Regions from separate parts of the Vibrio japonicus genome, predicted to be linked through region 3. Evidence: predicted binding sites of a transcription regulator. Region 3 holds the regulator's gene; each other region holds the start of a gene.
What was found. Region 3 encodes CRP, which controls carbon source genes, mostly activating them, when cyclic AMP is high. Its sites were predicted from a motif close to TGTGANNNNNNTCACA; they were not measured.

Region 1: cdd (cytidine deaminase) is a predicted target of CRP. The motif match lies at 2,805-2,820, and genes of this name have one in related genera.
Region 2: deoD (purine-nucleoside phosphorylase) is a predicted target of CRP. The motif match lies at 3,681-3,696, and genes of this name have one in related genera.
Region 4: pyrG (CTP synthase) is a predicted target of CRP. The motif match lies at 3,388-3,403, and genes of this name have one in related genera.

The regions. Positions count from the first base shown of each region.
Region 1 covers NZ_CP102096.1:1,516,706-1,524,841, reverse strand. The annotation lists gene NP165_RS07235 (thiopurine S-methyltransferase) at 1-292, shown strand, start outside; gene purT (formate-dependent phosphoribosylglycinamide formyltransferase) at 353-1,528, opposite strand; gene cdd (cytidine deaminase) at 1,759-2,646, opposite strand; gene NP165_RS07220 (LrgB family protein) at 2,907-3,584, opposite strand; gene NP165_RS07215 (CidA/LrgA family protein) at 3,584-3,949, opposite strand; gene sbcB (exodeoxyribonuclease I) at 4,084-5,508, opposite strand; gene NP165_RS07205 (L-cystine transporter) at 5,648-7,021, opposite strand; gene NP165_RS07200 (NAD(P)H-binding protein) at 7,206-7,892, opposite strand.
Region 2 covers NZ_CP102097.1:684,330-692,465, reverse strand. The annotation lists gene NP165_RS16310 (hypothetical protein) at 1-1,214, opposite strand, end outside; gene NP165_RS16305 (lactate dehydrogenase) at 1,337-2,806, opposite strand; gene deoD (purine-nucleoside phosphorylase) at 2,867-3,577, opposite strand; gene NP165_RS16295 (YbgA family protein) at 3,918-4,868, shown strand; gene NP165_RS16290 (MerR family transcriptional regulator) at 4,858-5,658, shown strand; gene phrB (deoxyribodipyrimidine photo-lyase) at 5,658-7,085, shown strand; gene NP165_RS16280 (L,D-transpeptidase family protein) at 7,075-7,971, shown strand; gene NP165_RS16275 (Lpp/OprI family alanine-zipper lipoprotein) at 8,048-8,136, opposite strand, start outside.
Region 3 covers NZ_CP102096.1:2,540,646-2,548,781, reverse strand. The annotation lists gene NP165_RS12115 (aminodeoxychorismate/anthranilate synthase component II) at 1-208, shown strand, start outside; gene NP165_RS12110 (aspartate aminotransferase family protein) at 578-1,792, shown strand; gene astA (arginine N-succinyltransferase) at 1,890-2,909, shown strand; gene astD (succinylglutamate-semialdehyde dehydrogenase) at 2,925-4,382, shown strand; gene NP165_RS12095 (DUF1338 domain-containing protein) at 4,501-5,292, shown strand; gene crp (cAMP-activated global transcriptional regulator CRP) at 5,457-6,089, opposite strand; gene NP165_RS12085 (phosphoribulokinase) at 6,333-7,202, opposite strand; gene NP165_RS12080 (YheU family protein) at 7,278-7,496, opposite strand; gene NP165_RS12075 (hydrolase) at 7,528-8,136, opposite strand, start outside.
Region 4 covers NZ_CP102096.1:492,762-500,897, forward strand. The annotation lists gene rlmD (23S rRNA (uracil(1939)-C(5))-methyltransferase RlmD) at 1-101, shown strand, start outside; gene relA (GTP diphosphokinase) at 173-2,392, shown strand; gene mazG (nucleoside triphosphate pyrophosphohydrolase) at 2,467-3,258, shown strand; gene pyrG (CTP synthase) at 3,489-5,129, shown strand; gene eno (phosphopyruvate hydratase) at 5,208-6,509, shown strand; gene NP165_RS02440 (multifunctional CCA addition/repair protein) at 6,869-8,083, opposite strand.

The DNA.
Region 1 (8,136 bases), 1.0 Mb from region 3:
TTATGATCGCGCTGCTTTGGTTGCGTTGCCTGAAGTGATGCGTGAGGAATATGCATTTCGCATTAAGTCGTTGCTGAAACCGGGAGGCCGAATTCTTTTGGTCACGCTGGATTATATTCAGGAAGAGATGTCTGGTCCTCCATTTGCTGTTACAGAGCAGGAAGTGAATCGTCTGTTTGGTGAGTTTAAAATCACTAGGCTGAATCGAGATGAAGCGGATGAACAACATCCGAAAATAGCCAAAAAAGGATTATCGCGATTCGCTGAAGAAGTGTATCTCATTGAATCATAATCCGCTGACGATGAAAAAGGCTTGGAATGACCAAGCCTTTTTTGTGCGGCAGTTTGGCGATCAGTAGAGCACTTTTACTTTTCCAGCGCTATTGACTGCGTCAGCTACTGCTTGTTCGATGGATTCACGGCGAGTAATGGCAACGCCAAGTCGGCGGCGACCGTCGATATCCGGCTTACCAAACAAACGTAACTGAGTCTGCGGCTGCGCCAATGCCAGTTCCATCCCTTCAAAACGAATATCTTCTGACGTCCCTTGACCAAGAATCACAGCAGAAGCGGCTGGGCCGTATTGAGTAATTCCAGATATTGGCAAGCCAGTAAATGCGCGGACATGCAGCGCGAATTCAGAGCTATCTTGCGACATCAGAGTGACTAAACCAGTATCGTGCGGGCGAGGGGATACTTCGTTGAAGATAACAGTATCGCCTTTTACGAACAGTTCCACACCAAAGATACCGTAACCGCCTAGTGCGTTAACCACTTTACCTGCTGCATCCTGAGCCGCTTGTAGTGCCGCATCTGACATTACTTGTGGCTGCCAAGACTCACGGTAGTCACCATCTTCTTGACGATGCCCAATCGGCGCACAGAAATGAATGCCGTCAACAGCTCGAACCGTTAGCAGCGTAATTTCGTAGTCAAAGTCGATAAAGCCTTCTACGATAACGCGACCTGCGCCAGTTCTGCCGCCTTCTTGCGCATAATTCCATGCTTTTTCGACATCATCTGCAGTTTTAATGACGCTTTGGCCTTTGCCTGAAGAACTCATGACAGGCTTACAAACGCAAGGGATGCCTACTTCTTCGATTGCAGAGGTAAAGTCAGCGTAGTTGTCTGCAAAGCGGTAAGGTGAGGTAGTAAGTTGCAACTCTTCTGCTGCCAGTCTACGAATACCTTCACGGTTCATGGTGAGTTTGGTCGCTTTCGCTGTTGGAACAACATTTAAACCTTGTGCTTCAAGCTCAACCAGCTTGTCTGTAGCAATGGCTTCGATTTCAGGTACGACATAATCGGGTTGTTCTTTTTCGATGATTGCTTGCAGCGCGTCACCATCCAACATGTCTAATGTGTAGCTGCGGTGCGCCACTTGCATGGCAGGCGCGAAGTCATATCTATCACACGCGATGACTTCTAAGCCAAGGCGTTGACATTCTATAGCCACTTCTTTACCCAATTCACCAGAGCCCAGAAGCAGAACACGTGTTGCATTTTTACGAGTAGCCGAACCAAACATATTTTACCTTTTCATTAGCGCAGATATTGAATACGGGCCAGATCATACTGATTAAAACGGCAAAAGCAAACGTTTGCGCAAAATTAGAAATGCAAATGTGTCGCTTAGAACATCGGGATGTAAATAAGCGTATTTTTTGCAAGGGGATTGCTGATATATGAGTTGATGTTGATAAGAAAAAGTCCCGTTGTTCAACAGGACTTTTCGTAATAATCTCGCTGGTTTGAATCTTAGACGGCTAAATAAGCAAGTGGAATGTCTGGATTGATTGCTTCAAGGGTGGCCTGAGTGTCCGCAAGGTGGCTGATGCTACCGTCGGCCATTTCTGCCAGAGCAACAGTGTCTATCGCATCTAAAGACTTCCCATCCATAAGCAGTTGAATGAGTGCGACTTGCAGTGGAGGAAGGCTTGGGTTGAAGGCCGCGTTTTCTGCATACGCGCCTAAATACACTTTGCCTTGTTTGGTTTTGATGCTTACACCGCTTAAATTGTGCGTGTACGGTGCGTGGCTTTTGTTTAAGCCTTTCAGTGCATCTAAGACGAGTTGATCGGATTCTTCAGTGGTTTTGCCATGATCCACGTGTGTCATTAAACCAGACTCGATACCCAAATCAGCAGGACCAAAGGACTCCGGTAAATACTCTTGTAGCGTCATTTCATCGCGTTGCGGCAATTGAACGATCAGACTTTGTGCTGTGGTTAGCTCATTCATAAACTGGCGGCAGTGACCACAAGGGCTGAAGTTAATGGTGATATCTGAAATGCCTTCTTCACCCTTCATCCATGCATGACTAATGGCGGATTGCTCTGCGTGGACCGTTTGCCCAAGTTGCGCGCCCAAAATTTCGACATTTGCACCGAAGTAAAGTCGGCCAGATAAACCACGAACAATCGCGCCTACATAAAAGTTGGATATTGGTGCGTAAGAATAGGCGGCAGCAAAAGGCAGCAGTGCTACGCGCAATTCATCATCCGGTAGACCAGAAATAGAGAGTAACTCTTTAAATTGCTCAGGAGAAAGAGTCGCGTCAAAGTCGTCGGCAAGCAAAATAGGCGATAAGTACTCTGCAAGGTTGCTTGGCGTTTCTGATAGCGCTTGTTCAATGCGGCTTCTCATGTTGGATCCTTGTGTAAACATGTAGTGATACCGTTGGCGAATCCTTGACAGTTTCTGTGAATCCACCTCGATACTGGTATTTCATTTTATGGTAAGCACAAAACAATACTGTGGCTTTGATCACATTAAATAATGCAATTAAATTTCATATTTCATAGTTAGAGTGAGCTCACACATGATATCGATTACATAATCAAATAGAGTGAGCTACGCCGAATAACGTAATTCGTCTAACGGCGATAGCCACTTGTTTTGTGTCTTTAAGCGGATAACCAAACAGCAAAAGCAAAGAATGATGGTGCCAAGATAGAGGTAATAACACCACATAAAACGAGCGCCAACGAACTGAATGCGGCGTCTTGCCCGTCTCGCTCTGCACAAGCGGCTGTACCGAGTGCATGGGACACCGTCCCCATCGTTAATCCTTTCGCGATTGGGTGAGTAATATTCAGTAGATTGTAGATAGGGTAAGCGACAATCGCGCCAAACAAACCCACAGTTAGAACCAAAATGGCTGCGATGGCTGGCTCACCACCAAGATGACTAGAGACTTCCATGGCGATCGGTGTTGTTACCGATTTACCTAATAAACTGGCGACCAGAGTAATGTCGGCCTGCATATAAACGGCAATAACACTGGAGGTGAGCATCGACATTGCGCTTCCCACACCGCAAGCTAAGGCAATAATACGCCAGTTGGCTCGTATCTGCGGGAACTGCTCATAAAGTGGATAGGCGAGTGCCACAACGGCGGGTTGCAACAGGTAGTTTAGCCATTGGTTTGCGGCATAGTAAGTTTCAAAAGGAACCTTTAGATAGGTTAAAAGAGGGATTAATACTAGTAGGCTGATGATGAGCGGATTCATTAGCGGAGAGTTGAACCTTTGGCATAACCAGCGGGCGGCAAGAAACACAGCAACAGTCGTTAGTAACCACATTATTTTACACCTCCTTTTAAGATTCTATCCAAAACCAGACCTAGCGCGACGAGTACCAATAAGGTGCCGCCAATCGCACTGGCTAAGATAGGGAGAGCATTAGCAAAGAGAAGATCAAAGTGATCCATTAAACCGACACTGATGGGTACAAATAAAAGCACCATATAGCGGATGAGTAGCGTCGCGCCACTTTTCACCCATTCAGATGAAACGAGTCCACTGACCATTAAAGCAAATAGAATCAGCATACCGATGATGCTTCCAGGGATTGAGGTATCTAAAAGGTGTTGTAAGTTGATGCCTGCTATGAGGCACAAGACAATGAGCCCCAAAGATACGACGTATTTAAGCAGAGTTTTAGCCATAGGTTGTTGTCGTCCAAATATTAAAAATACGTTGATTTTTCACAACGTAAGGTCCAATTGAGGGTGTTTAGAGCCTTACTCTCTTTTTGTTTATTTAATGAGTTAAGGCTCAGTAGGCTGCAGGCGTTTGATGATTAAGATACTAGCTTTTGTACGTATTGGTACACCGATTTTAAAATAGCGAGCTTCTTTTCATCACTCTCATAATCGTGAACTAAGTTTTCCAAATTAAGCATGTAATCTTCAATACGACTTTCGAAGTATTCACGGCAGTGGTTCGCCCATTTTTGTTGTTCATGTTCATCTAGTGTGAGCGGGAAATGTCGCGCACGGTAGCGGAACAAGAGTGGTGCTATTCGCTGATCATTGAATGAAATATCTAGCGCCGCCAGATTGTTTGGATCAGTTTCGCGAATAATATCCATAGACGCTTTGTCTGCTGGGGAGAAAAAGCCGTCATATAGCTGCGTATCGACATCATCGTTGCTTTCGTATTCGCGTTCGATGCTGTAGAGACCGATTAGCTTCTCTCGAATCTCTGGGTTCTGGCGCAGTATTGCTAGGTTCTTCAAGCACTGCTCACGATCGATACCGATTTTCTCGGCATTCTCAGCGGTCAGGGTTTTAGCTGGGGCAAGAATAGGGCACTTGTTTAAGTGAACCAGTTTAACAGGTACAGGCAATTCACCTTCGTCCAGATCGCTGTGCTTGGTGTATAGGCGCTCGTGGATCTGTTCCGTTGTTAAATCGAGTAGAGGTTGCGGGTTTTTCGCAAGATCGACGGTAATGACTGCATTCTTGTTGGTTGGGTGCCACGCAACAGGCACAATCCAACTGGTGTAATTGCACTCTCTTCCCAGCATGCCTGAAACATGCATTAGCGGTGTCATATTGACGATATCGATCAGTTCATTCAACTTGCGTTTATGACGCATGCTAAGGAAGTAATCGAACAGCTTAGGTTGCGCCGCTTTGATCTTCTTTGCCATCTCGATTGTTGCAATAACATCGGCCATCGCGTCGTGCGCATTTTCGTGTTCAATGCCGTTGGCAACCGAAAGGTGCTCTAGCTTAAAGCTAATGAAGCCTTCATCGTTTTCAGGCCAGTTGACTCCGTCTGGGCGCAATGCGTGGCAAGCGCGCATAACATCAAGCAAATCCCAACGAGAATTTCCGTTTTGCCAGCTCCACGCATACGGATCAATAAAGTTGCGGTAGCAGGTGTAGCGCGTGACTTCATCATCAAATCGGATGCTGTTGTAACCAAGGCTAGTGGTATTGGGTGTCGCGAGTTGCTCGTGAATTTTTGCGATAAATTCTGGCTCGGATAGACCTTTGCTGATTGCGGTTTGAGGCGTAATTCCGGTGATCAGTGCCGCTTCTGGAGACGGTAAATAATCCGAAGGTGGTTGGCAGTAGATAACAAGAGGTTCGCCGATGATGTTGAAGTCCATATCGGTGCGAACACCCGCAAACTGACACGGACGATCTTTAGCAGGGCTTACTCCCCAAGTTTCATAGTCAAAAAAGAAAAACGTGGGTTGGTGCTCTTGTAGCATTTTCTATTACCAAGTATTTGAAATTCACTCAGGTATTAGACCACTGCCGCTGCATCAAGGCAATCGACAAGGAATATTCTTCGCCCGAGTGATAAAAAAATGGCCGACATGACGTCGACCATTCCTAAGAGTGAGGCTTTTACGCTTTTTGCGTTTCTAGCTCTTCTTCCGTTGCTTTCTTGCCCATGATGCGGCTTGTGATCATACCTGCTGTCATTGAGCCTGATACGTTCAACGCCGTGCGCGCCATGTCGATAAGTGGTTCAATCGAGATAAGCAGTGCTGCGATCGTCACAGGTAAGCCCATCGCAGGGAGTACGATAAGCGCTGCGAATGTTGCGCCGCCACCTACACCAGCGATACCAAATGAGCTCACAACGATGATGGCTACAAGTGAAAGGATAAAGTTGATCTCCATTGGATCAATGCCAACCATTGGCGCAACCATGACCGCTAGCATTGCAGGGTAGATACCTGCACAACCGTTTTGGCCGATTGTCGCACCGAAAGAGGCAGATAGGTTTGCAATAGCAGGTGGAACATTCAGCTTCTCGATTTGTGCTTCAACGTTTAGTGGAATAGACGCCGCTGAGCTACGAGAGGTAAAGGCAAATGTCAGTACTGGCATAATTTTTTGGAAGAACTCTTTCGGGTTAACACCGAAGAATGCCACTAGAACGCCGTGTACAACGAACATAAGTGCAATCGCTACGTATGAAGCGACGATAAAACCAAGTAGATTCAGGATGTCACTTGCGCTTGATGTTGCTACAACTTTTGCCATCAGCGCTGCAATACCATACGGCGTCAGTGCCATGATCATTTTAACCAGGCGCATCACGATAGACTGAGCAGCTTCTACAAATGTGCGAATCGGACTCTCTAGTTCTTCTTTCTCAGCCATTACTTTACGAGCAGCAATACCGGTTAGAACACCAAAGATAACAACAGCAATAATCGAAGTTGAACGAGCGCCTGTTAGATCTGCAAATGGGTTCGTTGGAATAAAGCTCACCAGCATTTGTGGGATTGTTAGGTCGCTAACGGTACCTGCGCGGCTTTCTAGTACCGCGATACGTGCCGTTTCACGCGCACCTTCGGTTAGTCCCTCTGCGGTTAGACCAAACATTTGGGTAACAAAAATAGCGACAATAGCTGAGATTGCAGTCGTGATAAGTAAGATCGAAATGGTCAGTGCTGAAATCTTGCCAAGTGAACCGCCTTTTTCCAGTTTCACAACCGCTGCGATCATAGAAACAAGAACTAATGGCATGATAACCATTTTTAGTAGGCCAACGTATCCGCGACCAACAACGTTCACCCATTCTAGAGTTTCGTTAATAACTGGGCTGCCTTCACCGAAGATAAGCTGAAGAGCGAAACCAAAAGCACTACCTAGCACTAGACCAAAGAGTACTAAGCGAGATAACGTATTCTCTTTTCGTTGTTGCCCGAACAGCAAGAAGAGAATGCCTGCGAATACCGCTAACGATACAACAGCAGCGACTGACATGTGGGAGTCCTTAAAATAAATAGGCGCATTAAGGGAATAATGCTGAATAGAATTGAATTCGGTAACTGAAGATAATGATTACTGATAGAACTATGAAGTGATTAAAAGTAATTTCTTATTCCTAAAAGTTATCAATGGCCTCTGTCGGTTAAATAGTGCTCGAATGGTATTTTTTGTGTTCTATTTATTGATATTTTTTCAGCAGAGCACGCATGTTGATGCTGTTGAGTATAACGACGCGTTGCTTACCGTTTTGAAATAGACTGTATTGCATCGCTTTGGCGACGTCCGAAGCGTGGATAGGGATAAAATTGGCCAGTGAGCCTATCATTAAAGGCTTTAAGACACTAAGTACTGACTGTACCATTTGCTCATCCGAACGAGGATTGTCTCTGATCCCAACAAGAGGACCGGGGCGTACAAAAACGAGTTTATCAAATCCCATTTGTTCGAGCGCGAGTTCCATTTTACCTTTACAGCGTAGGTAATGAGAAGGAGAGTGGGCTGATGCTCCCAAACTGGATACGACACATAACTTCTTAACCCCAATGACCTTCATTTGCTGGGCAACTCGACTGACTAGCTCGAAATCGACCTTCTCAAGAGCCTGATTACTTCCTGCTTGTTTTTTGGTTGTACCGAGAGAAATGAACCCATATTCGGGCGTCAGTGCCTCTTCATCCCAGTGTTTAATTTCTAGCTTCGCATCTTTAATGACTTGCAATTTAGTGTGATTGAAAGGGAGATCTTGACGGCTGAGCGCGTATATAAGCTCAATAGGCGCTTCATCGAGCATCTGTTTAATCAGTTCGTTACCAATGAGGCCCGAACCACCAGCGGTAATAACGACAAGACTTCCCTTGTTAGTCACTATAAATATCCAATGATTGTTACATGTTTGAGGTTAGGTAAGAGATAAAGGTACACGCTTTTGTGTTTTTTGACTTGGTTTTTGTTGTTTTTTCTTTCTAGCTTGTTGCTTTTTCTTCATAGGTTGTTGGTTAGCGAACATAGCAACCCTCCTTCACTACGACTTAGCGCTATCGTTAGAATGATGTGTTTCAGATTCAATTTAAAAGAGCCCCTCCTTATCAGTGAGTTAAAATAAAAAAAGG
Region 2 (8,136 bases), on a different replicon from region 3:
GCGCACACCTCCAAGTAGCACGGATCGTTGTGTTGAATCACGATGACGGAATAGTTGGACTGCTTGAGCTCTGTTTTGAAGAGAACTAATTGCTCCCACCAATAGATCTCAGATACGAGTTTAGACAGTGGCTTATCAGAATCGAATTCATGCTGCGCTCTAATACGATTGATGAGTTTACGCGCTCGTTGTTCCATCTGGCGTTTTGACGTCTTTGCTTTGTCTCCACTCACTTTTTCCGTTTGTTCACGCAGCATGCTTATTGAGTACTTACGGTAATTTTTAAACGCGAGCAGTGCGGCTTGGCTATCGTTACACTCTTCTGCAACAACCGATTGTTGATAACAAATTTGAGAGAGTAATTCTCCGTTATCAAAGGTTGTTGCTAGCTGTTCAGCGTTGTTTAGAAGTTCGGTCGCTTTTTTCGGATTTTTACGTAAGAGCTCCAAGCGTGATCGGCTAATGTATGATTGCGCCTTTACCCAGGCTAAGTCATGTTTGATTGCTAAAGAGTGCGTTTTTTCCGTTGCTGCGTCGGCATCTTCAACTCGTTCTAACCCAAGCAAGGCTAAACCACGAAAATACCAAATTTCGGCTTGCAAAGTGGAGTCGTGATGGTCTTTTAGCACTTCTGCTGCACCATCAAGAGTAGAGAGCATATCGACAAAGTTGTTGAGTAAGTAGTGATCCCACGCCAGTAAAATTCTTGCTTTACCCTCTAAAGAATTAATACGGTTGTGGTTGGCGACAGTGGCTGCCAATTCATGTGTGTGTTTTGCTAACTCGAACTCTCGTGTAATTCGCCAAATATTACCAAGCCCGATCAACGCTTCTATCTGGCATTCAGTTTCACCAACGAGTGCAGACTGTTCTAAAGCATTAATCCAGAATTGCTGTGCAGAGTAATATTTGGCCTGTCCCCAATAGTGCAAAGCATGGAGATGGAGGATTTCTGGCAAAAAGTCATCGGTATCTAACGAGTTTAGTTTAGCGAGCGCTTTTTTTATGAGCTTTAAACCTTGACGGTAGTCCATTTCGTTCCACAAACATCGCGACATAATGACAAAGCACTGAACTTCACCTTCTGGATAGCAGGCCTGTGCCGAACGAGTCGCACATTTCTTTGCGGCTATTAACGCGGCGTTGGGTTCTGAGTCTGCTCGAGATTTAAGTTGCTCTATCTCTATTGCGATTTGTTTGTGGCTTTTATCCAATGAATCAATCTCTTAACGCGATGATGCTCTTTCTGCTCATGCATTATAAGAATAGTGATGCTTTCAACACTATAAAAAGCGCGAAAACACCTGATTTTTACGGGCAGTCGTCACATACTGGGCTACGAAAGCAGGTCGCGTAGTGTCAGCGGGGATTGCGTTAACCCTAGGTTTTGTGCAGCGGTAAGCCCATTTTTGTCCTGATAACACAAATTGTGCCACGCGCGAAAAATATCGAGAAGTGGTAGCAATCCACCCGGACGAAGCTTACGGCGTGGTTCATCAATGAAACTTTTGAACAGATTTTGGAATCTCTGTTGGTAGAAAGCTACTTTTTTTAAGGAGGCTTGCTTTAACCATAATTCAGGCTGATTGTGTTCGCCAGCAAGGTAACAGATACCTTTTGACGAACCATTATTGGTTACGATCGCCCAACGATCTCGCCACCAGCCCATATGGACGATATCAATTTTGTCCGAGTCGTTAAAAAGTGTCCAAGCTTTGTCTTCTTCTACGTACATTAAGTCGACCGTTTTTGACTTGATACGAGGTAGGCAAACACTCAATGCAGCGGAGCGTAACACAGGATCTTGCGGTAAGTAGATGGAGATTTGCTTGTCTTTCTTACACATGTCGAGAACGTGTAGGAAGTGTGCATATGACGTGTAAGGTGGACGAATCAGCGCACCTTTGGATGGGTAGTTAAAAACCGAAAGATTTCCCATAGGGTCTTCAACGTTACCACGGGCCAAAATGGTTTGGTACTTCTGGTCGATACGTTCTTTGAGGATTGATGACGGCTCAGGAACGGGCATGTTTGCTTCGGAAGAGTGCTCACGAGAAACAAATCGAGAAGGATACTGATAAGGATCGTGATCGATGCTACCTGTAGGCTCTTCGTCACTCGCGTAATTGACATGCTGACAAAGAATGTACCCGCTTTGAGCTTCCCCTGTGACGATCCACAGAACACCGTTATTGCTTTTAGGTTGTAACTGCGTGTAGTGGGAGGCGAGCTCATACTGATTTGCATGGTTGACCCATCGAGCATCAAACATGGCAAGCTGACGTCTGCATCGACTTGCTATGTGGTCAAGATGATCATAAAACGTCTTTGGGTTGATCTCTAATTTGCGGCAAATCTCTCTCACGGAGTACCCCATAAAGAGCAAGCCAAGTAGGTTTTCTTGAAGTTGTTGCTTTTTGTTGGCACCAGACCATTTATCTACAAACGTAGATTGACAACATTTACATCGGTAGCGCTGACGATCACCACTGAAGCCAAAAGAGTGGTAAAGATGCTTGTGAGTGTGCACTGATAAACCAAAGTTCGTACAGTCGGTATTCCGACATGCAGGAAGTCCATCACTGTGCAGATGCCTAAGGCGGTGAAGCTCGTTCAGAACTTCCCGATTGTTAAGTAGAGGGGGGAAAGCGCCACATTCCCGACAAACCATCGCAGGTCGCTTGGGGTTAGCATGTTGCACAACGTATCGATGTGCATCACTCAATCCAAAGTTGTCACACGCCAATGTTTTACAAAAGTTGAGCTGTAACCCGTCAGCTTCCTTTGGCAATTCGCCAGATGTCACGATTTTCCCCCTCGGGGTATTAAGGCTGCCAGGGATGCCTGGCAGCAAGGTATTGCGATTTTAGATGTTGACTGCAGTTTCAAGCGCAACTTTCATCATGTCGTTGAATGACTTTTGACGCTCTTCTGAGCTAAGTTTTTCACCGCGGATGATGTGGTCAGATACCGTCAAGATAGTCAGTGCTTTTGCACCTAGGTCAGCTGCAACGCCGTAGATACCTGCTGCTTCCATATCAACACCTAGGATGCCTAGTTTTTCCATCTTCTCGAAGATGTCTGCTTCTGGTGTGTAGAAAAGGTCTGCTGAGAATACGTTACCAACTTTTACAGGAACGTTTTGCGCGCGTGCTTGGTTGACGGCTGTTTCTAGTAGACCGTAGTCAGCAATCGCAGCGAAATCGTGGTTGCTAAAACGAATACGGTTAACTTTAGAGTCTGTTGACGCACCCATGCCGATTACAACGTCCATTAGATTTACGTCGTCACGTACTGCGCCACAGCTGCCCACGCGAATGACGTTTTTAACGCCGTACTCAGCAATTAGCTCATGAACGTAGATACAAGCCGATGGGATACCCATACCGTGGCCCATGACTGAAATGCGCTGGCCTTTGTATGTGCCAGTAAAGCCAAACATGTTACGAACATCACAAACTTGTTTTACATCTTCTAGGAATGTCTCTGCAATGTACTTAGCGCGTAGAGGGTCGCCTGGCATTAGTACAGTTTCTGCGAAATCACCCGGTTGAGCGTTAATATGTGGGGTTGCCATAATTGTTACTCCAAGTTTATTAGTCAATCAATTTCTGATTACTAATTTTGTTGATTCTCAATAATCTGTTGAGGCAATACTAGCTAGCAATACGAACTATCCGTGAGAAGTATGTCACAAAAACACCCTATCACATGGCAGCTTTATATCTTGATAACGTTTTCTGTTGAAAGTGGTAAAGCAATCGATTCGGACAATCGGTTGCTTTGATAAATCTGATTTTACTGAGTACAGAATATTGCATTGTACAGAAATTAATTTTGTACAACAATGGTTATTGTGCTAAAACTTATACAAGGTAAATTTACGTACAACAACTTGGTGATAAGCGGAGTTTAGTATGAACAGAGAGATTAAGATTGGCATCAGCGCCTGCGTATTGGGTGAGAAAGTACGTTTCGATTCAGGGCATAAGATCAGCAAGTTTGTGACTAAAGAACTTTCACCTTACTTTGAGTTTGTATCGGTATGTCCAGAGGTTGGGATGGGGATGCCTGTTCCAAGACCAACAATACGATTAATTTCAAACGAAGAGCGCATTGCGCTTGTAGAAACGAAAGACGCAACAAAAGATCACACCGATGCCATGTTGGATTACTCGCGGGCAAAAGTGGCAGAGCTCACGGATGCTCAGTTGTGCGGGTATATTGTCTGTGCTAAATCTCCGACTTGTGGCATGGAACGAGTGAAGGTCTATAAGCGATCTGGGGCAGATAATACGGGAGTTGGCTTATACACGAATGAACTGCTTCAGCAAATGCCATGGTTGCCTGTTGAGGAAGATGGCAGGCTCAATGACCCAGTGCTAAAAGAAAATTTTATTACTCGCGTTTTTACTTTACATGATTTTTACCAGAGTGTCGGGAAGGATGTGGCTCGAGGGAATATCGTCGCTTTCCATTCGCGCTATAAGCTCACCTTGATGGCCCATCATCCGACGTCATACAGAGAGTTGGGCAGGCTAGTTGCCAACATTAAAGAATACGAACTAGACCATTTTTATGATTTGTACCGTACTGGGCTGATGCGCGCTATGTCTCACAGAGCCAGTCGAAAGAACAATACCAATGTGCTTATGCATATCCAAGGTTACTTTAAACGCTATTTAGGTAAAAAAGAGAAAGCAGAATTAAGGAATGTTATCGACGACTACCGTGTTGGCGTGCTTCCTTTGCTCGCACCCTTAACTCTTATTAAACACTACTTAGCTACTCATCCTGACGGATACTTAGAGCAACAAAAATTTTTAGAACCTTACCCACAGGAGTTACGTTTACGTTATGGATTGTGACAAGAAGCTGTACGCCATTAGAGAAGTATCGGAAATAACGGGTGTGAAGCCAGTGACGTTAAGAGCATGGCAGCGCCGTTACAATTTGATCAAGCCGCAGAGAACGGAAAAAGGCCACCGACTGTATCGTGAAGAAGATATTACTCGTATTGAAGAGATCCAAAGTTGGCTCAGTAAAGGCGTCTCGATTGGTAAGGTTAAAGCGTTGTTGGAAGGTAACCTCTTACCAGAGGAAGCTCAGAGCACTGGGGTAGAGAAGCTTGAAGATGTTGAGGTGATGTTAGAAGCGCTGGCGATGCTGCGCAAGGCTAAAGCCGAATCAATCATCAATACCGTACTGAAAGAGTATCCATTAGAGGTGGTTGAGCAGCAGTTTATTACTCCGGTAAAAAATGCAATCTCAATGGTGAAGCGCAATCAGAAAATACTGCAGGAAAGCCTGTTTATGAGCTTGTTGATTCCACGATTAGAGTCGATCATTGAATCAGAAAACAAAGCAGCCAGAGCAGGTAAGTGCTTACTTATTAGTTATGCTAACAACAGGGATATTTCTAGCCGACTGTGGGCTGCTCAATTTTCAGCAAAAGGTTGGAATGTCGCCATCATGGATGGTATTGAAGACATCTCTGGACTTAACGACTTGGAGTTGTCTGATGCGTATGACTCTATTGCGGTATACAGTCCAAAACCTGTCACGGAAGTGCAAAAGAGTGCCATTGAGCAGTTACGCGCTTCTTACACAGGAAATGTCATCTTATCAGACGTTCTCGAGCTAACGAGGAGCTCGTGATGAATCTGGTATGGCTACGGCGCGATTTGCGTGTCGATGATAATACCGCGTTGTTTGAAGCTTCGAAGGTTGGTGGACCTGTTGCGGCGGTGTTTATTGCGACACCTCAAACCTGGACAGAACATCACCTAGCACCTATTCAGGCTGACTTTATCTATCGCCGTCTGTTTGAGCTTCAACAAGATCTCGCCGCGCTTAATGTTCCTTTGCTTTACTTCGAAGTCGATACGTTTACAGATAGCGTCGATAAAGTCGTTGGGTTAGCCAATGCTCTAGGTGTTGATGATGTATTTGTTAACAAAGAGTATGAACTCAATGAAACTCGACGCGATGATTTCCTCGAACAGAAGTTAAATGCGCAGAGTAAAACGCTCCACCGTTATGACGATAAGTGCATCCTTCCGCCAGGAAGTGTGGTGAACAAGCAGGGGGAGTACTTCAAAGTATTTACACCATTTAAGAAAGCCTACCTTAGCCAGCTTTCACTGTGTCCGGCGCATCCCCAAAAGGCGTTTAAGGTTAAGTTACCAGCAGACCTTGGTGCACTTCCCAGTGATGTTTTTAGCGTTGAGAGTCTGTTTAGTTATCCTCGCGTCTCAAGTGAACGATATGCAGTCGAGACAATAGCGATTTATAGCTTGCTTCGAGAGTTTAATAATGACTCTGTAGATCGTTACAAAGAGGACAGAGATTATCCATCTATCGCAGGGACAAGTGGAGTATCTCCTTATTTGGCGATAGGTGCGCTGTCGGTACGTCAGTGCATGGCCCGCGTACTGTATCAGCAATCACCTCCACTTAGTATTGGGCGTGAAACATGGCAAAATGAGCTTATTTGGCGAGAGTTTTATCAGCATTTAACGTATTTTGAACCGAAGCTTTCTATGGGGAAAAGTTTCCTCGCATGGGGAAATGCACTTAAATGGCAAAACGAAGATGCTCGCATTGATGCTTGGAAAAAAGGCAGGACAGGATACCCAATAGTGGATGCTGCTATGCACCAATTGAATCAAACGGGTTGGATGCACAACCGGCTAAGGATGGTCGTTGCTAGTTTTTTAATCAAAGACCTTCAAGTAGATTGGAGAGTAGGTGAAGCGTACTTTATGAGTAAGCTTATTGATGGAGACTACGCGGCTAACAATGGCGGTTGGCAGTGGTGCGCATCGACAGGTTGTGATGGTCAGCCCTATTTTCGAATCTTTAATCCTGTTACTCAGGGAGAGAGGTTTGATGCCAAGGGCGATTTTGTCAGACAGTGGATTCCTGCTTTATCTGATGTTCCGGATAAATACATCCATAAGCCTTGGAAGTGGAGCAATGTCAAAGCGTTGTCATATTCAGCACCAATTGTTGATCACAAGGAGCAAAGAGAGATAACCTTGACCAATTATAAAAATGCTAAGGATGCTATGAATGTTTCGTAAACTCATTGCACTCGGCTGTTTAGTAGCTTGCAATGCTTTTGCTGCAAGTTATGACCTACCGCCTGAAGGAAGCAATATCGTTGGACGGATGCAGTACCATAAGGTTGTACAAGGCGAGACGATTGCTGAAATCGCGAAAAAATATGACGTTGGTTTTCTTTCCCTAATGGCGGCAAACAAAGGGATAGACCCATTTTTGCCAGAAGCGGATTACGTACTGACAATCCCAACTCAAATAATTTTACCGAATGTTGAGCGCGAAGGTGTTGTTATCAATTTGGCTGAATTGCGCTTGTATTACTTTCCTCAAGATTCAGACATTGTCCATATTTTCCCTGTGGGTATAGGGCGAATCGGGCGAGATACGCCAACCATGGTAACATCGATCAGCCAGAAGCGCCCAAATCCTACTTGGACACCGCCAGCGTCTATACGACGTGAATATTTAGCGAAGGGCATTGAATTACCTGCGGTAGTACAATCTGGCCCTGATAACCCGTTAGGTGAATATGCGTTGCGTTTGGCTTACGGAAATGGTGAGTATCTCATCCACGGAACCAATAAAGACTTTGGGATTGGTTTACGAGTGAGTGCTGGTTGCATACGTATGGACCCTAAAGATATCGAGTGGTTGTTCCCAAATGTTAAACGCGGTGAGAAGGTTCGTATTATTGATGAGCCTGTGAAGATGTCACTTGAGCCTGATCGAAGTGTGTTTGTCGAAGCGCATGAACCGTTAACAAGAAGCGATGGCTCCAAAAAAGCGATGGATATTCCGTTAGAGTTGAGCTGGTGGTTAGAAGAATTCAGTCACTCAGACTCTAAGGTTAAAGCGACGATTGCTGCTCAAAATGGTTTTCCAGTCGAAGTGACCGCACCTCGATAGAGGTCTAGCTATATAATTTTCAGAATAAAAAAGAGAGGGTCTGCAGTGCAGGCCCTCTCTTTTTATAAAGACATAATTACTTAGTGTAAGACTGAGCAATGTTGTCGATGCGCTCGTTAGCGCGTGCTGCTTCTTCTTGAGCTGACATTGCTGCGTCTGCAGTAC
Region 3 (8,136 bases):
CACCCGATACCACTCATTGGTCGTCAAAAATGGCACCTTGCCTGATTGTTTCGAGCTGACGGCATGGACGGAATTTTCTGATGGCTCAATGGACGAAATTATGGGCTACCAACATAAAACTTTGCCTATCGACGCGGTGCAATTTCACCCAGAATCGATCAAAACAGAGCAAGGCCACGAGCTTTTAGCCAATTTCTTGCGTCGCTAAACCCTGACAGGGATCACTTTTCTTAACATTTTCTTCATATTCTCTGCTGCGGATATTTCTTGAAATAATATTCGCAGCCTTTGTCGTTCCTACCATTCAGCCCTTGCTATACCTATGCTTAACCAGAGCTTATCTTTGCTATAAGAATATATTGCTTCATAAAAGCATTAGCTTCATGCATAAATACTCACACATACTGAAGGTTGGACTGATTTCAACTCTTCAAAAAGAACAATTCACTATTGAAATGGTTAATTAATTGTAAATACAATGCCGTAATTGCTTAAATGCAAAACAATGTGTGCTTTCATATTTTGGAAGCAAGGACGCAATGGTTACCTGGCATGCGGTATCGAGAAGGAATGTGCAATGACAGTTGAAAATAAAGTAGAACGCGGTCTGTTTGATGAGGTGATGGTACCTTGTTATAACCCAATGGAAATGATTCCAGTAAAAGGCGAAGGCGCGCGTGTATGGGATCAGGAAGGCAAAGAGTACATCGACTTTGCTGGTGGTATTGCCGTGAGCTGCTTAGGTCATTGTCATCCTGCAATGGTTAACGCATTGACTGAGCAAGGCAACAAAATTTGGCACCTTAGTAACGTAATGACTAACGAGCCAGCACTACGCCTAGCGAAGAAGCTGACTGAAGTGAGCTTTGCAGAAAAAGTATTCTTTGCAAACTCGGGCGCAGAAGCGAACGAAGCGGCGTTGAAACTTGCGCGTCGTTACGCAGTCGACAAGTTTGGTCCAGAAAAATCAGAAATCATCGCATTCAAACAGGGCTTCCATGGCCGTACATTCTTTACGGTAACGGTTGGTGGTCAAGCGGCATATTCGGATGGCTTTGGTCCTAAACCTGGTGATATTACGCATCTGCCTTACAACGATGTAGAAGCACTACGTGAGCATATCTCAGATCGTACTTGTGCGATCATGATGGAACCACTACAAGGCGAAGGCGGTATCATTTCACCAACGGATGAGTTCGTTCAGACCGTTCGCGAACTATGTGACAAGCATAATGCGCTGCTTATCTTTGATGAAGTTCAAACAGGTAACGGTCGTACTGGTCACTTCTACGCGTACCAAGGTTTAGGTGTTACACCAGATATCCTAAGTACTGCAAAGTCACTAGGTGGCGGTTTCCCAATTGGCGCAATGCTAACAACGACAGAGCTAGCGCAATACCTGAAAGTGGGTACGCACGGCACAACTTACGGTGGTAACCCACTCGCGTGTGCAGTTGCAAAAGCAGTTGTTGATATCGTTAGCCAGCCAGAGACATTAGCAGGCGTAGCAGAGCGCGAAGAGTTGTTCCGCGACGGCTTAGCTAAACTAAATGATAAATACCAAATCTTTACAGAAGTTCGCGGTAAAGGCCTGCTTCTGGGTGCTGCTCTGAATGATGAGTGGCAAGGCCGCGCTCGCGACGTATTGGTTGCAGCGGGTAAAGAAGGTTTGATGGTGTTGGTTGCTGGTGCAAACGTTGTTCGTTTCACGCCATCACTTGTCATCACTAAAGAAGAAATCCAAGAAGGATTATCTCGACTAGACAAAGCACTGGCTTCACTAGTCGCATAACAATAAATTCTAGTTCCTAATCTCTGGTTCCCGAAGTGGATGCTTCGGGGACTAGCGGATCCTATCAGGAACTAATTAGCATCAGGAGGGAGTATCGATGCTGGTTGTTCGCCCTATCGCAATGTCGGATTATGATTCACTGCACACGTGCGCAGTGGAATCGGGTCACGGATTTACATCATTACCAGTTAACGAAGAACTGTTAACTAACCGTATTACACACTCAGAATACAGCTTTGCTAAACCAGACGTTACAGAACCGGGTGACGAAGGTTACCTCATGGTGGGTTTCGATAGTGAAACTGACGAAGTCGCTGGTTGTACGGGTATCGAAGCCTCTATCGGTTGGGATGTACCTTTCTACTCTTACCACATCAGTACCGTTGTTCACTCTTCAAGAAAACTTGGTGTGAATAACGTAGTGAAGCTACTGACGTTTGGTAACAACTACACAGGTTGTAGTGAGATTTGTACGCTGTTCTTACGTCCAACGTTCCGTCAAGGTCTGAATGGCCGTTTGATGTCGAAATGTCGTTTCTTGATGATGGCAGAGCACCCGCACCGTTTCTCTAAAACCATCTTTGCGGAGATGCGTGGCGTGTCTGACGACGACGGCAATTCACCGTTCTGGCAATGGCTACAAGAGCACTTCTTCTCGATCGACTTCACGATGGCGGATTACTTAACAGGTATCGGCGCGAAAGGTTTCATCGCAGACCTGATGCCTAAGCTACCAATCTACATCAACTTACTGAGCAAAGAAGCTCAAGAAGTGATTGGTAAAGTACATGAGAACACTAAGCCAGCGCTTCGCTTGCTAGAAAAAGAAGGTTTCACTTGTCGTAACTACGTCGACATCTTCGACGGCGGCCCAACGGTGGAATGTGACCTGCGCAATATCGAGTCGGTACGTCACTCATTCCGTGCGAAGGTGACGATTGCTGAGCATTCAAGCTCGCAGGATTACTTAATCTCGAACACTTCATTTGAAAACTTCCGTGCGACCGCAGCAAAAGCGGCATACGACAAAGAGTCTGAATCGGTCATCTTATCTCCAGAAGTCGCAAAAGCGCTTCAGGTGAATGAGGGTGAGTTTGTTCGTATGTTGGCTCAGTAAATTAAGGACAGATAAATGACACATTGGATTGCAGGAGAATGGGTTGCCGGACAAGGTGAGCCAATGAATTCACAAAGCCCATATAACGGCGAAGTTATCTGGGAAGCGCTAAGTGCAACACCTGCTCAGGTTGATGATGCGGTGAAGGCTGCCCGCGACGCATTCTTGAGCTGGAAAAAACTCAGCTTTGAAGAGCGTGAAGCGATTGTCTTGGCTTTTGCTGAACAAGTAAAAGAGCACAGCGAGCAGATCGCTGAAGTTATTGCGAAAGAAACGGGTAAGCCGCTTTGGGAAACCCGCACTGAAGCGGCAGCGATGGCAGGCAAGATTGCGATTTCTATTCGCGCTTACCATGACCGTACCGGTGAAAGCACTCGCGAAGCTGCAGGTAACCAAATTGTTCTACGCCACCGTCCTTTAGGCGTTATGGCAGTATTCGGCCCGTACAACTTCCCTGGCCACTTACCAAATGGTCACATTGTTCCTGCTATTTTGGCGGGTAACACGGTCGTCTTTAAACCCTCTGAGCAAACGCCAATGACTGGCGAGCTAGCGATGAAACTATGGGAAAAAGCAGGTCTACCGAAAGGCGTGATTAACCTAGTGCAAGGCGCGAAAGAAACCGGTATTGCGTTGGCTGAATCTAAAGGTATTGATGGCCTACTATTTACGGGTAGTGCGAATACAGGGCACATTCTTCACCGTCAATTTGCTGGGCAACCGGGTAAGATGTTGGCGCTAGAAATGGGCGGTAACAACCCAATGGTGATTACCGACAATTACGGCGACCTAGACGCGACGGTTTACACCATCATTCAATCTGCGTTTATCAGTGCAGGCCAACGTTGTACTTGTGCGCGTCGTCTATACGTTCCTGTGGGCGAAAAGGGTGATGTGTTGGTTGATAAGCTAGTCGCAGCGACGAAAAAGATTCGTGTCGGCCAGCCATTTGCCGAGCCAGCGCCATTTATGGGGCCTCAAATTTCTGAAGCGGCAGCGAAGTTTATTCTTGATGCACAAGCAAACCTACAAAGCCTAGGTGCAGTAAGCTTGTTGGAAGCAAAAGGCGGCGAAGCGGCGTTTGTCACTCCGGGCATCATCGACGTTACACCAATTGCCGATCTGCCAGATGAAGAATACTTCGGCCCACTGCTTCAGGTTGTGCGTTACCAAGGCTTGGATAAGGCGGTTGAACTCGCAAACGACACACGTTTTGGTCTATCGGCTGGTCTAGTATCAACAGACGACAGCGAGTGGGATTACTTCGTTGACCATATCCGTGCAGGTATTGTGAACCGTAACCGTCAGTTGACGGGTGCGAGCGGCGATGCACCATTTGGTGGTCCGGGCGCTTCAGGTAACTTACGTCCAAGTGCTTACTATGCGGCGGATTACTGTGCCTACCCAATGGCTTCAATGGAAGGCGGCGAGACGTTGCTTCCAGCGACGCTAAGCCCGGGTGTAGAGCTGTAAGAACTAAGAAATAGAACGTCACAGGTTTGAGGCTATCTGATTGATTCTCTGGACAAGTCGATTAGATGGCCTTTTTTATAATCCAATAACCGTAAACAACCTTTAACAAGGAGGCGTTATGACGCCAGATGTTTTATTCCAGTCGTTATGGAATGACTATATTCAACGCTTATGTCCCTCTGCAGAACAAGTACACCAACTGCTTCAGGAAGATGAACCACTGATCAATGACCACATCGCTCTACGTACATTTAACGTAGCGCCTTTGGGTATCGCGACGTTAGCTCAACCGTTTCTTGACGCAGGTTATAAGCCTTGTGGCGATTACGAGTTTGAAAGTAAAAAACTGGTCGCAAAACACTTTGAGCACCCAGATCCGAAACAGCCAAAAGTGTTCATCAGTGAGCTCAAAGTCAACGAGTGTTCTGAGGAACTGCAAGCGATCGTAGCTAAGCTCGTTGAGCAATTGGACACCGATAAGCTAAAAGGTCACGAGTTCCTGTATGGCGGACGCTTATGGGATCTTAGCTTTGCCGATTATCAAATTCTGGCAAAAGAGAGCGAATATGCATCATGGCTGGCAGCGCATGGTTACGGTGCAAACCACTTTACAGTGAGTGTGAATCAACTGAACGCTTTTGCTGAAGTCAAAGAGGTGAATGATCACCTTCGTCAAGCTGGGTTTGATATCAACGAATTCGGTGGCGAAGTGAAAGGCTCACCGGAAGTGCTATTAGAGCAATCGTCGACGATGGCAGATAAAGTGCCAGTACAGTTCACAGAAGGCACTGAGATCGTACCGGGCGGCTTTTACGAGTTTGCTAAGCGTTACCCAATGAGTAACGGCGAGCTTTATCCTGGATTTGTCGCGGCATCAGCAGACAAAATCTTCGAAAGCACCAACGGTTAACAAACGTCTCTGGTAATAAGGGTTACTTACCCAAGTTCTTAAGACGTCATAGCTTCTATCGAGCCTTAGTTATGGCGTCGCCCCCTTCTTTAGAAGGCGGATAAAGAAAAAGCCACCAAATTTGCATTTGGTGGCTTTTATATTCTTGCTCGGTTAATCAGAGATTAACGAGTACCGTAAACAACGATTGTCTTACCGTGCGCAGAAATTAGGTTCTGCTCTTCAAGCATTTTCAGGATACGGCCTACTGTCTCACGAGAACAGCCAACGATCTGTCCAATTTCCTGACGAGTGATCTTGATTTGCATACCGTCTGGGTGCGTCATCGCATCAGGTTGTTTTGCTAGGTTCAGTAGAGTTTGAGCGATACGGCCTGTTACGTCTAGGAACGCTAGGTCACCCACTTTCTGGCTCGTCACCTGAAGACGACTTGCCATCTGTGCCGATAGGCGCATCAAAATGTCTGGGTTAACTTGAATTAGCTGACGGAATTTCTTGAAAGAGATTTCCGCGACTTCACAAGGAGATTTTGCACGAACCCATGCTGTACGTTCTTGATCTTCTTCGAACAGACCAAGTTCACCGATAAAGTCGCCTTGGTTTAGGTAAGAAAGAATCATTTCCTTACCTTCTTCGTCTTTGATAAGTACTGCAACAGAACCTTTAACAATGTAGTACAAAGTTTCTGCTTTCTCGCCCGCGTGGATCAGCGTGCTTTTTGATGGGTACTTATGAATATGACAGTGTGAAAGGAACCACTCTAATGTTGGGTCGGTTTGAGGTTTACCTAGAACCATAATATCTCACTTCCTCTGCAGGGTACGCTTGCCGCTTTCCATGTTTTAGCTAAGCCTTAAATTAGGACTTACTAGGATAAGAGCACTTGATAAGTGCTGCAAGCTATCTTGTGTTTCGGTTTCAAATAGTATCCTTTTTCTAAGCTGATTTCTTGACTTTAATCGGGTACACATGCTGATTTCCTAAACAAAATTGTGCACATGATCACGGTATGAAAAGTAATCGTGCTTTAGAAACGTCGCTTAGCCAATTTTACCCGTTTCGATGAGTTGCTGAAGGATAGGTCTGACAATCAGTTCCATCGCAAAGCTCATCTTGCCTCCAGGGACAACCAAGGTGTTATGCCGAGACATGAAAGAGCCATCTATCATGGCGAGCAGATATGGGTAGTCCACGTTGGTTATACCGCGTAGTCGAATGACCACGAAGCTTTCATCTAGGCTTGGGATGCCTTTGGCGTTTAGCGGGTTAGAGGTATCGACAGTCGGTACGCGCTGAAAGTTAATATGAGTCCGAGAAAATTGTGGCGTAATGTAGTTGAGGTAGTCATCCATAGAACGCACGATAGAGTCCATAACGGCCTCTCGGGAGTGACCTCGGTCACGCGTATCGCGAACGAACTTCTGAATCCACTCTAGGTTAACAATCGGCACCATACCAATCAAAAAATCGACGTGCTGTGATACGTTGACGTCACCATCAACCACACCGCCGTGAAGCCCTTCGTAAAAGAGTACATCAGAGTTTTCAGGGAGCTCCTGCCAAGGAGTAAACGTTCCGGGCATTTGATTGTACGGTACGGCTTCATCAAAGGTATGAAGGTAACGGCGCACTTGTCCGGTTCCGTCGTAGCCATACTGACGAAAGAATTCAGCCAATGCGGGGAAGTCGTTAGCCTGAGGTCCAAAATAGCTAATATGCCGCCCTTGGTCTCGGGCTTTACGTATCTCTATGTCCATTTCTGGTCGAGTAAAGCGATGGAAGCTGTCACCTTCAACCCATGCGGGCTTAACGTCCATCATGTTGAACATTTTTCGGAAAGCTTCAGATGTCGTAGTAGTACCGGCACCAGATGAACCTGTTACCGCGATAATAGGGTGTTTTGCTGACATGACAAACCTTGTCTGTTAGTTACTTACCTGTAATTAAAACCACTATAACACGCTTTAGGGTCACGTCACTGCACACTATTCTTTAAAGTGTCGCCTTAGTTGAATATCAACGGTTTCATGGAGTTCGGAGAACACCACCACGGCTTCACCCGATTCGAGCTGGGCTTTGATCTGGTCAACCTTATTTTGCAAGGAGACTTCGTGTTCTCCATAGTCCGTCCCTTCGCGCAGGACAAACTCTTTGATGAGATTCTCTAACGTGTCTGGCGCTATTTGTTGCCATGGAATAATCATAAATACCTCTGAATTTTATGACGAGCGCGTATTATGCCGAAACTGACAGGCATTCATAGTAGGCCGGTAGCGCTTCTTCAAGCCAGAACCTTGGCTTTAAGGCACTGCCAGAGACAAAACCCACATGTCCGCCTTGCTCAAACAACCGGTAATCAATGTTGTCTGGAAGAACATATTTAGGGATCACCGCATCCGTCATGAATGGGTCGTCTTTGGCGTGTATGATTTGGGTCGGTAGAGTAATGTCTTTTAAGCGGTGAATCCCAGAGCATCTCTGGTAATAGTCATCAGCATCTTTAAATCCGTGCAACGGGGCCGTGATTAAATCATCAAACTCATAAAGCTTAGTAACACGTTTGATGCTGTTGTATGAGAGGTCCAACTCACCTTTCAATAAATGATGCTTCCGTAGTGCATTTTTCTTCAGTGAAGAAAGCAGATAGGATTTGTAGAGCTTAGAGAAACCTTGCTCTATACGCTGTGAACAAGCCGAAAGATCGAGGGGAGCTGAGACAATCGTGGCCGCGTTTAACAGGGGCTTGGCATTATACTGAGCTAAGTAATTTGCCAGCATATTGCCACCTAAAGAGATACCAACTGCGACTTTATTTTGATTTGGAAAAAGGTCATCCAGATACTC
Region 4 (8,136 bases), 740 kb from region 3:
GCTTGCTGAGCCAAGGATTTAAATTGCAGAAATTAGGCATGTTGGACATGTTCCCACATACCAGCCATTTAGAATCGATGGCACTTTTTGTTAAGGATTAAACTTATCTCTCTCATGTAAGTCTTACACGAGATAAGCGAAAGATAAAAAATAAAAAACTAGGACGAAAAAGATGGTTGCGGTTAGAAGCGCACATTTGAATCAAGATGAACAGTTTGAGCTAGATAAATGGATCGCTAGTCTAAATCAAGATGCTAAGGTCGCGGCGCGCCTCAAAGAGGTGTACCTCCACTGCGAAACCATTTTAAAAGATAGTGAACAGGGCCCACTGCTGTTGTGGCGTGGTCGAGAGATGATCGAAATTCTAATCACCCTCTCGATGGATAAAGCAACGCTGGTGGCGGCTCTGTTGTTCCCTCTTGTTTCAGGTGGTGCATACCCTCGAGATAAATTTGAGGAAGATTTTGGCAAAGAAACCATTAAGTTAATTGATGGTGTCGAAGAGATGGCCGCTCTAGGTCAACTGAACGTCACCATGGAAGGAAGCGCTGCTTCGGCGCAAGTGGACAATGTTCGCCGTATGCTTCTTGCGATGGTGGATGACTTCCGTTGTGTGATCATCAAGTTGGCAGAGCGAATCTGTAACTTAATTGAAGTTAAGCAAGCACCGGATGAAGTTCGCCGAGCCGCAGCAAAAGAGTGTGCCAATATTTATGCGCCACTTGCCAACCGCTTAGGCATTGGTCAGTTAAAGTGGGAGATTGAAGATTACGCTTTCCGCTACCAGCACCCTGACACCTACAAACAGATTGCAAAACAGCTGTCTGAACGACGCATCGTTCGCGAAAAGTACATCAAAGACTTTGTTGATGACTTATCGAAAGAAATGAAAGAGTCTGGTATTAACGCCGAGGTGAGTGGCCGTCCAAAACATATTTACAGCATCTGGCGTAAAATGCGCAAAAAAGGGCTAGCATTCGATGAGCTTTTTGATGTGCGTGCAGTCAGAATTATCGCTGACAAATTGCAAGATTGTTATGCTGCTCTAGGTGCCGTTCACACCAAATACAAACACCTTCCAAGTGAATTTGACGACTATGTCGCGAACCCGAAACCGAACGGTTATCAGTCTATTCATACAGTTATACTCGGGCCTGAAGGCAAAACCATAGAAATTCAAATCCGAACTAAGCAAATGCATGAAGACTCGGAGTTGGGTGTGGCTGCGCACTGGAAATACAAAGAAGGTGGCGCTGGTCGCAGTGGTTACGATGAGAAAATCACTTGGCTGCGTAAGCTACTGGATTGGCAAGAAGAGATGTCCGATTCTGGCGAAATGCTGGATGAAGTTCGTAGCCAAGTCTTTGATGACCGTGTTTACGCCTTTACGCCTCGTGGTGATGTTGTTGACTTGCCGATGGGCGCAACACCGCTCGACTTTGCGTACCACATCCACTCTGAAGTTGGCCACCGTTGTATAGGTGCTAAAGTTGGAGGACGAATCGTACCATTCACCCATAAATTGCACATGGGCGATCAGGTAGAGATCATTACCTCAAAAGAGCCGAATCCATCTCGTGACTGGCTCAACCCATCGTTGGGCTTTGTACTCTCAGGTCGTGCGCGGGCAAAAATTAACGCATGGTTCCGTAAGCAATCACGAGAGAAGAACCTAGAAGCGGGTCGTGAGATTCTGGAAGCAGAGCTAGCCAAGATTGGCGCAACGCTAAAAGATGCAGAGCAATACGCGCTGAAACGTTTCAACGTGAATACACCTGATGAATTGTACGTGGGTGTTGGCAGCGGTGACTTGCGTATTAACCAGATCATCAACCACATCAACGCGTTGGTAAACAAACCGACTGCGGAAGAGGAAGATCAGCAGGCGCTGGAAAAACTGCAAGAAGCAGAAAGTAAAGCACCTGCGCAGAGTCGTCCGAAGAAAGACGCGGTTGTTGTTGAAGGGGTCGATAACTTGATGACGCACCTAGCGCGTTGTTGTCAGCCTATCCCGGGAGATGAGATTTGTGGTTATATCACACAAGGTCGGGGTATCTCTGTACACCGAGCGGACTGTGAGCAGCTAGAAGAGCTTCGTCATCATGCAGCAGAGCGTATCATTGATACTGTTTGGGGCAGTGGATTTGTAGGATCTTACATCCTAACTGTCCGCGTTGAAGCAATGGAACGCGGTGGTTTGTTAAAAGACATCACGACATTGTTTGCCAACGAGAAAATCAAAGTCACCAGTATGAAGAGCCGAGTGGACTACCGCAAACAGCTTGCGATAATGGACTTTGACCTAGAGGTCACGAACATTGAAGTTCTAAGCAGAATCACTGCTCGTGTGGAACAAATCAAAGATGTCGTTAGGGTCAAACGCTTAGGCTAACCTTCGCGTAGCATTGGTTATTTTAAGGCGAGTAGTGTTTAGCTGCTCGCCTTTTTTATAAAGGAAAAAGTTAAATGAATCATCCAATTGAGCAGTTAGAAAAGATTATGTCAGCGCTGCGTGACCCGGAAAGTGGGTGTCCTTGGGATCTAAAACAGAGTTTCGACACGATTGTGCCTCATACGATAGAAGAAACCTACGAAGTGGTCGACGCGATTCAAAACCGAGACTGGCCTAATTTAAAAGAAGAATTGGGTGACTTACTGTTCCAAGTGATCTTTTATAGCCAATTGGCAAAGGAGCAGGGCCTATTTGATTTCTCTGAGGTCGTCGAAACGGTCAATGAAAAACTAACGCGTCGTCACCCGCATGTTTTTTCCGATATTGAGTTTGATAACGACGAGCAGATTCATGCGAACTGGGAGGCAGAGAAAGCCAAAGAGAAAGCGAAGGTAGGCAAAAAAGAAGAAAGTATTCTAGACTCAATACCAAATTCTCTGCCAGCACTTTCCCGTGCCACAAAGATCCAGAAGAAATGCGCGAAATACGGTTTTGACTGGGATTCTTTAGGGCCAGTAGTGGAAAAAGTTCAGGAGGAAATCGAAGAGGTGATGGAAGAAGCGCTTCAAGTCTCTCCACAAGAAAGCAAAATTGAGCTAGAGCTTGGAGATTTGTTGTTTGCCACCGTTAACTTAGCACGTCATCTCGGTAAAGATCCTGAAGTAGCTTTGAGTAAGGCGAATATTAAATTTTCGAATCGTTTCAGGCAGGTAGAAGCCAAAGTGGCGAATTCGGGAAGAGAGTTAACCCAATGCTCGCTGAATGAACTTGATGAGTATTGGAATCAGGTGAAGCGAGAAGAGTAAGAGAAGATCAGATAGAGTCTAAATATAAGGCAATATAGATGGTTTGAGACAAATGTGACTCAGAACGCAAATACGCTGTCCGCTTTATCTTTGCACAGTTTGATTTGAAGCAAAAAATAAAAAAGGCAGTGTGATAGATTTCACGTTGTGGCGGTTAGGGTCTTCTGGTATATTTTTCTCCCGTCCAGATGAAAATCCATTTCCCTCATTCAACCAATTTCAGGTTAAACATGACGACAAATTACATTTTTGTTACTGGTGGGGTTGTATCCTCTCTAGGTAAAGGTATTGCAGCAGCATCTCTTGCAGCTATTCTAGAAGCTCGTGGTCTTAAAGTGACTATGATGAAGCTTGACCCTTACATCAACGTTGATCCAGGCACAATGAGCCCGACTCAGCATGGTGAAGTGTTCGTTACGGAAGATGGCGCAGAGACTGACCTAGACCTTGGTCACTATGAGCGCTTTATCCGTACCAAGATGACCAAGCGTAACAACTTTACAGCAGGTCGTGTTTACGCCGACGTACTTCGTAAAGAACGTCGTGGTGACTACCTAGGTGCAACTATTCAGGTAATCCCTCACATCACTAATGCTATCAAAGACCGAGTTATTGCTGGTTCTGAAGGCCACGATATCGCGATCGTTGAAGTAGGTGGCACTGTCGGTGATATCGAATCACTACCATTTATGGAAGCGATTCGTCAGCTTGCGGTAGAACTTGGTCGTGAACGTGCAATGTTCATGCACCTGACTCTAGTTCCTTACCTAGCAGCGGCTGGCGAAGTAAAAACTAAGCCAACTCAACACTCTGTAAAAGAGCTGCTATCTATCGGTATTCAGCCAGATATTCTAGTTTGTCGTAGTGATCGCATGATTCCAGCGAACGAGCGTAAGAAAATTGCTCTATTCTGTAATGTTCCAGAAAAAGCTGTAATCTCAATGAAGGATGTGGATTCAATCTACAAGATCCCTCAACTTATTAAGGCTCAAGGTCTGGATGATCTTGTTTGTGCACGCTTTGGCATTACTGCACCTGAAGCTAACCTGTCTGAATGGGAACAAGTTATCTACGAAGAAGCTAACCCAACAGGCGACGTAACCATAGGTATGGTAGGTAAGTACATTGAACTGCCAGATGCATACAAATCTGTAAACGAAGCGCTTAAGCACGCAGGCCTTAAAAACCGTTTGAATGTGACCATCAAGTACGTTGACTCTCAAGATGTTGAGTCAAAAGGTGATGAGATGTTCAAAGGTCTAGACGCTATTCTAGTTCCAGGTGGCTTCGGCGATCGTGGCGTTGAAGGTAAGATTCTTGCGGCGAAATACGCGCGTGAGAACAACATCCCTTACCTTGGCATCTGTCTAGGCATGCAAGTTGCCCTAATTGAATACGCGCGTAACGTTGCGGGTATGGAAGGTGCACATTCAACAGAATTTAACAAAGAGACCAAGTTCCCTGTAGTAGGCTTGATCACTGAATGGGTTGACGAAACAGGCGCAGTTGAAGAGCGTACTGAGACGTCTGACCTAGGTGGTACGATGCGTCTTGGTTCTCAACTATGTCATCTTGAAAAAGGTACTAAAGCACGTGAACTGTACGGCAGCGCGACTATCCATGAGCGTCACCGTCACCGTTACGAGGTGAACAATGTGCTTCGTCCGCAAATCGAAAAAGCTGGTCTGAAAGTATCTGGCCTATCTGCGGACAAGAAGCTAGTGGAAATGATTGAGAACCCAGCTCACCCATGGTTTGTAGCGGCTCAGTTCCACCCAGAGTTCACCTCGACACCTCGCGATGGTCACCCACTGTTCGCAGGTTTTGTTAAGGCAGCAGGCCAATACTCACGCGGCGAATTCGAGAAGTAAAAAGGATATGGGCAGTGGCGAAGGTTGTGCCGCTGCCTTTTAAATTTGACATTTATATTTGAACGAGAGGAAACACTAATGTCTAAGATCGTTAAAGTTCTAGGTCGTGAAATCATCGACTCACGTGGTAACCCAACAGTAGAAGCTGAAGTTCACCTAGAAGGCGGTTTCGTTGGTATGGCGGCAGCACCATCTGGCGCTTCAACTGGTTCTCGCGAAGCTCTTGAGCTACGTGACGGTGACAAAGCACGTTTCCTAGGTAAAGGTGTTCTTAAAGCTGTTGAAGCTGTTAACGGTGCAATCGCTGAAGCACTAGTTGGCAAAGACGCTAAAGACCAAGCTGCAATCGATGCAGTAATGATCGAACTAGACGGCACTGAAAACAAATCTAAATTCGGTGCGAACGCTATCCTAGCAGTTTCTCTAGCAAACGCTAAAGCTGCAGCAGCAGCGAAAGGCATGCCTCTATACGAGCATATCGCTGAGCTAAACGGTACTGCTGGTCAGTTCTCTATGCCTCTACCAATGATGAACATCATCAACGGTGGTGAGCACGCAGACAACAACGTTGATATCCAAGAGTTCATGATCCAGCCAGTTGGTGCTAAGACTCTTAAAGAAGGTCTACGTATCGGTGCTGAAGTATTCCACAACCTAGCTAAAGTTCTTAAGTCTAAAGGCTACAGCACTGCAGTTGGTGACGAAGGTGGTTTCGCTCCTAACCTTAAATCTAACGCTGAAGCTCTAGAAGTTATCGCAGAAGCTGTTGCAGCTGCGGGCTACGAGCTAGGTAAAGACGTGACTCTTGCTATGGACTGTGCAGCATCTGAGTTCTTCGACAAAGACGCTGGCATCTACAACATGAAAGGCGAAGGTAAGACTTTCACTTCTGAAGAGTTCAACCACTACCTAGCTGAGCTAGCTAACCAATTCCCAATCGTTTCTATCGAAGATGGTCTAGACGAGTCTGATTGGGCTGGCTTCAAGCACCAAACTGAACTACTAGGTGACAAGCTTCAACTAGTAGGTGATGACCTATTCGTTACTAACACTAAGATCCTTGCTGAAGGTATCGAGAAAGGCGTAGCTAACTCTATCCTTATCAAGTTCAACCAAATCGGTTCTCTAACTGAGACTCTAGCTGCAATCAAGATGGCTAAAGACGCAGGTTACACAGCAGTAATCTCTCACCGTTCTGGCGAAACTGAAGATGCAACTATCGCTGACCTAGCGGTAGGTACAGCTGCAGGTCAAATCAAGACTGGTTCTATGAGCCGTTCTGACCGTGTTGCTAAGTACAACCAACTAATCCGTATCGAGGAAGCTCTAGGTGAGCGCGCTCCTTTCAACGGTCTTAAAGAAGTGAAAGGTCAGGCTTAATCCTTAAGCTTAGCTAAATAGCTTTTTGAAACGCCTCGCTCAAGCGGGGCGTTTTTGTATGTGGGGGAAGGCGCTAGGTGAGCGCGCTCCGCTACATTACAAGAAAGCGGTCTTAAAGAAGTGAAAGGTCAGGCTTAATTATTAAGCTTAGCTGAATAGCTTTTTGAAACGCCTCGCTCAAGCGGGGCGTTTTTGTATGTGGGGGAAGGCGCTAGGTGAGCGCGCTCCTCTACATTACAAGAAAGCGGTCTTAAAGAAGTAAAAGGTCAGGCTTAATTATTAAGCTTAGCTAAATAGCTTTTTGAAACGCCTCGCTCAAGCGGGGCGTTTTTGTATGTGAGGGAAGGCGCTAGGTGAGGTTATTTCGTTTTCTCTATCGCTTCAACACGGCGTTTTTCCATCTCTTCACGAATGGCAGCACCTTTAAACCCATCTTGGATGATGTCTTGCACATTGACGCTTAGTGAAGCTTGGTAGGCCGTTTCAAATATTCCTTTCTGTGAGTATTCGTAATTTTCATAACCCGTTCGGCCAAGGCTGTCAGCCATGCAACAGAGTAAAATATCATTCAAACGCTCTGGTTTGCGCCATACATCGAGTTTATTGAGGATTTTAAGCTTGGTTTCTGAACGAAGTTCGGCTGCGCGATGAATGTTAGAGTGCTGCTCACATACCATCAAGGCTAAATCGCGGTATTCATTGGGTACACGGACTCGTTCGCACAATGCTTTAATCAACTTGAGTCCAGTATGACAATGCATTTTATGACTAGGCCACTCGCTTTGTGGCGTAATACCTTTACCAAGGTCATGAACTTGGGCGGCAAATCTGACGGGTAATGAGTCGCTCAATAGCGCGGCTTGCTTGGCCACGAGTATCGTGTGAACACCAGTATCAATCTCTGGATGCCATTTCTCAGGTTGAGGCACGCCAAATAGCTGATCGAGTTCGGGTAACACTACTTTTAGCGCGCCACATTCTCTGAGCACTTCGATGAACACTTGTGGGTCTGACGTAGACAGAGATTTCTGCCATTCTTGCCAAACACGCTCAGGAGTCAGGTGCGCGAGTTCACCAGATTGCGCAATGGTTCGCATCAACGCAAGCGTTTCATCAGCAATTGTAAAGCCTAAGTGGTTTAACTTTGCTGCAAATCGAGCGACTCGAAGTACACGAAGCGGATCTTCGATAAAAGCATCGGAAACGTGGCGTAAAACACGATCGTTGAGATCTTGTTGGCCACGGTAAGGATCGATGAGTGTGCCATCGGGATCTTGAGCCATCGCATTGATCGTCAGATCACGGCGTAGCAAGTCTTCTTCAAGCGTCACATCTGGAGCAAAATAGCACTCAAAACCTGTATAGCCGGCACCGACTTTTCGTTCGGTTCTTGCTAAAGCGTGCTCTTCTTTCGTTTTTGGATGAAGAAAGACAGGGAACTCCTTACCTACAGCAACGTACCCCTGCTGCACGAGCTCTTCTGGTGTCGCTCCAACCACCACCCAGTCTCTATCATAAACATCAATTTTTAGGAGTCGATCGCGAACTGCGCCGCCAACTAGGTATCTATGCACTTATCACACTCTCAATTGTGTACTTAATAATTGGCTATTATTGTTGGTAATGG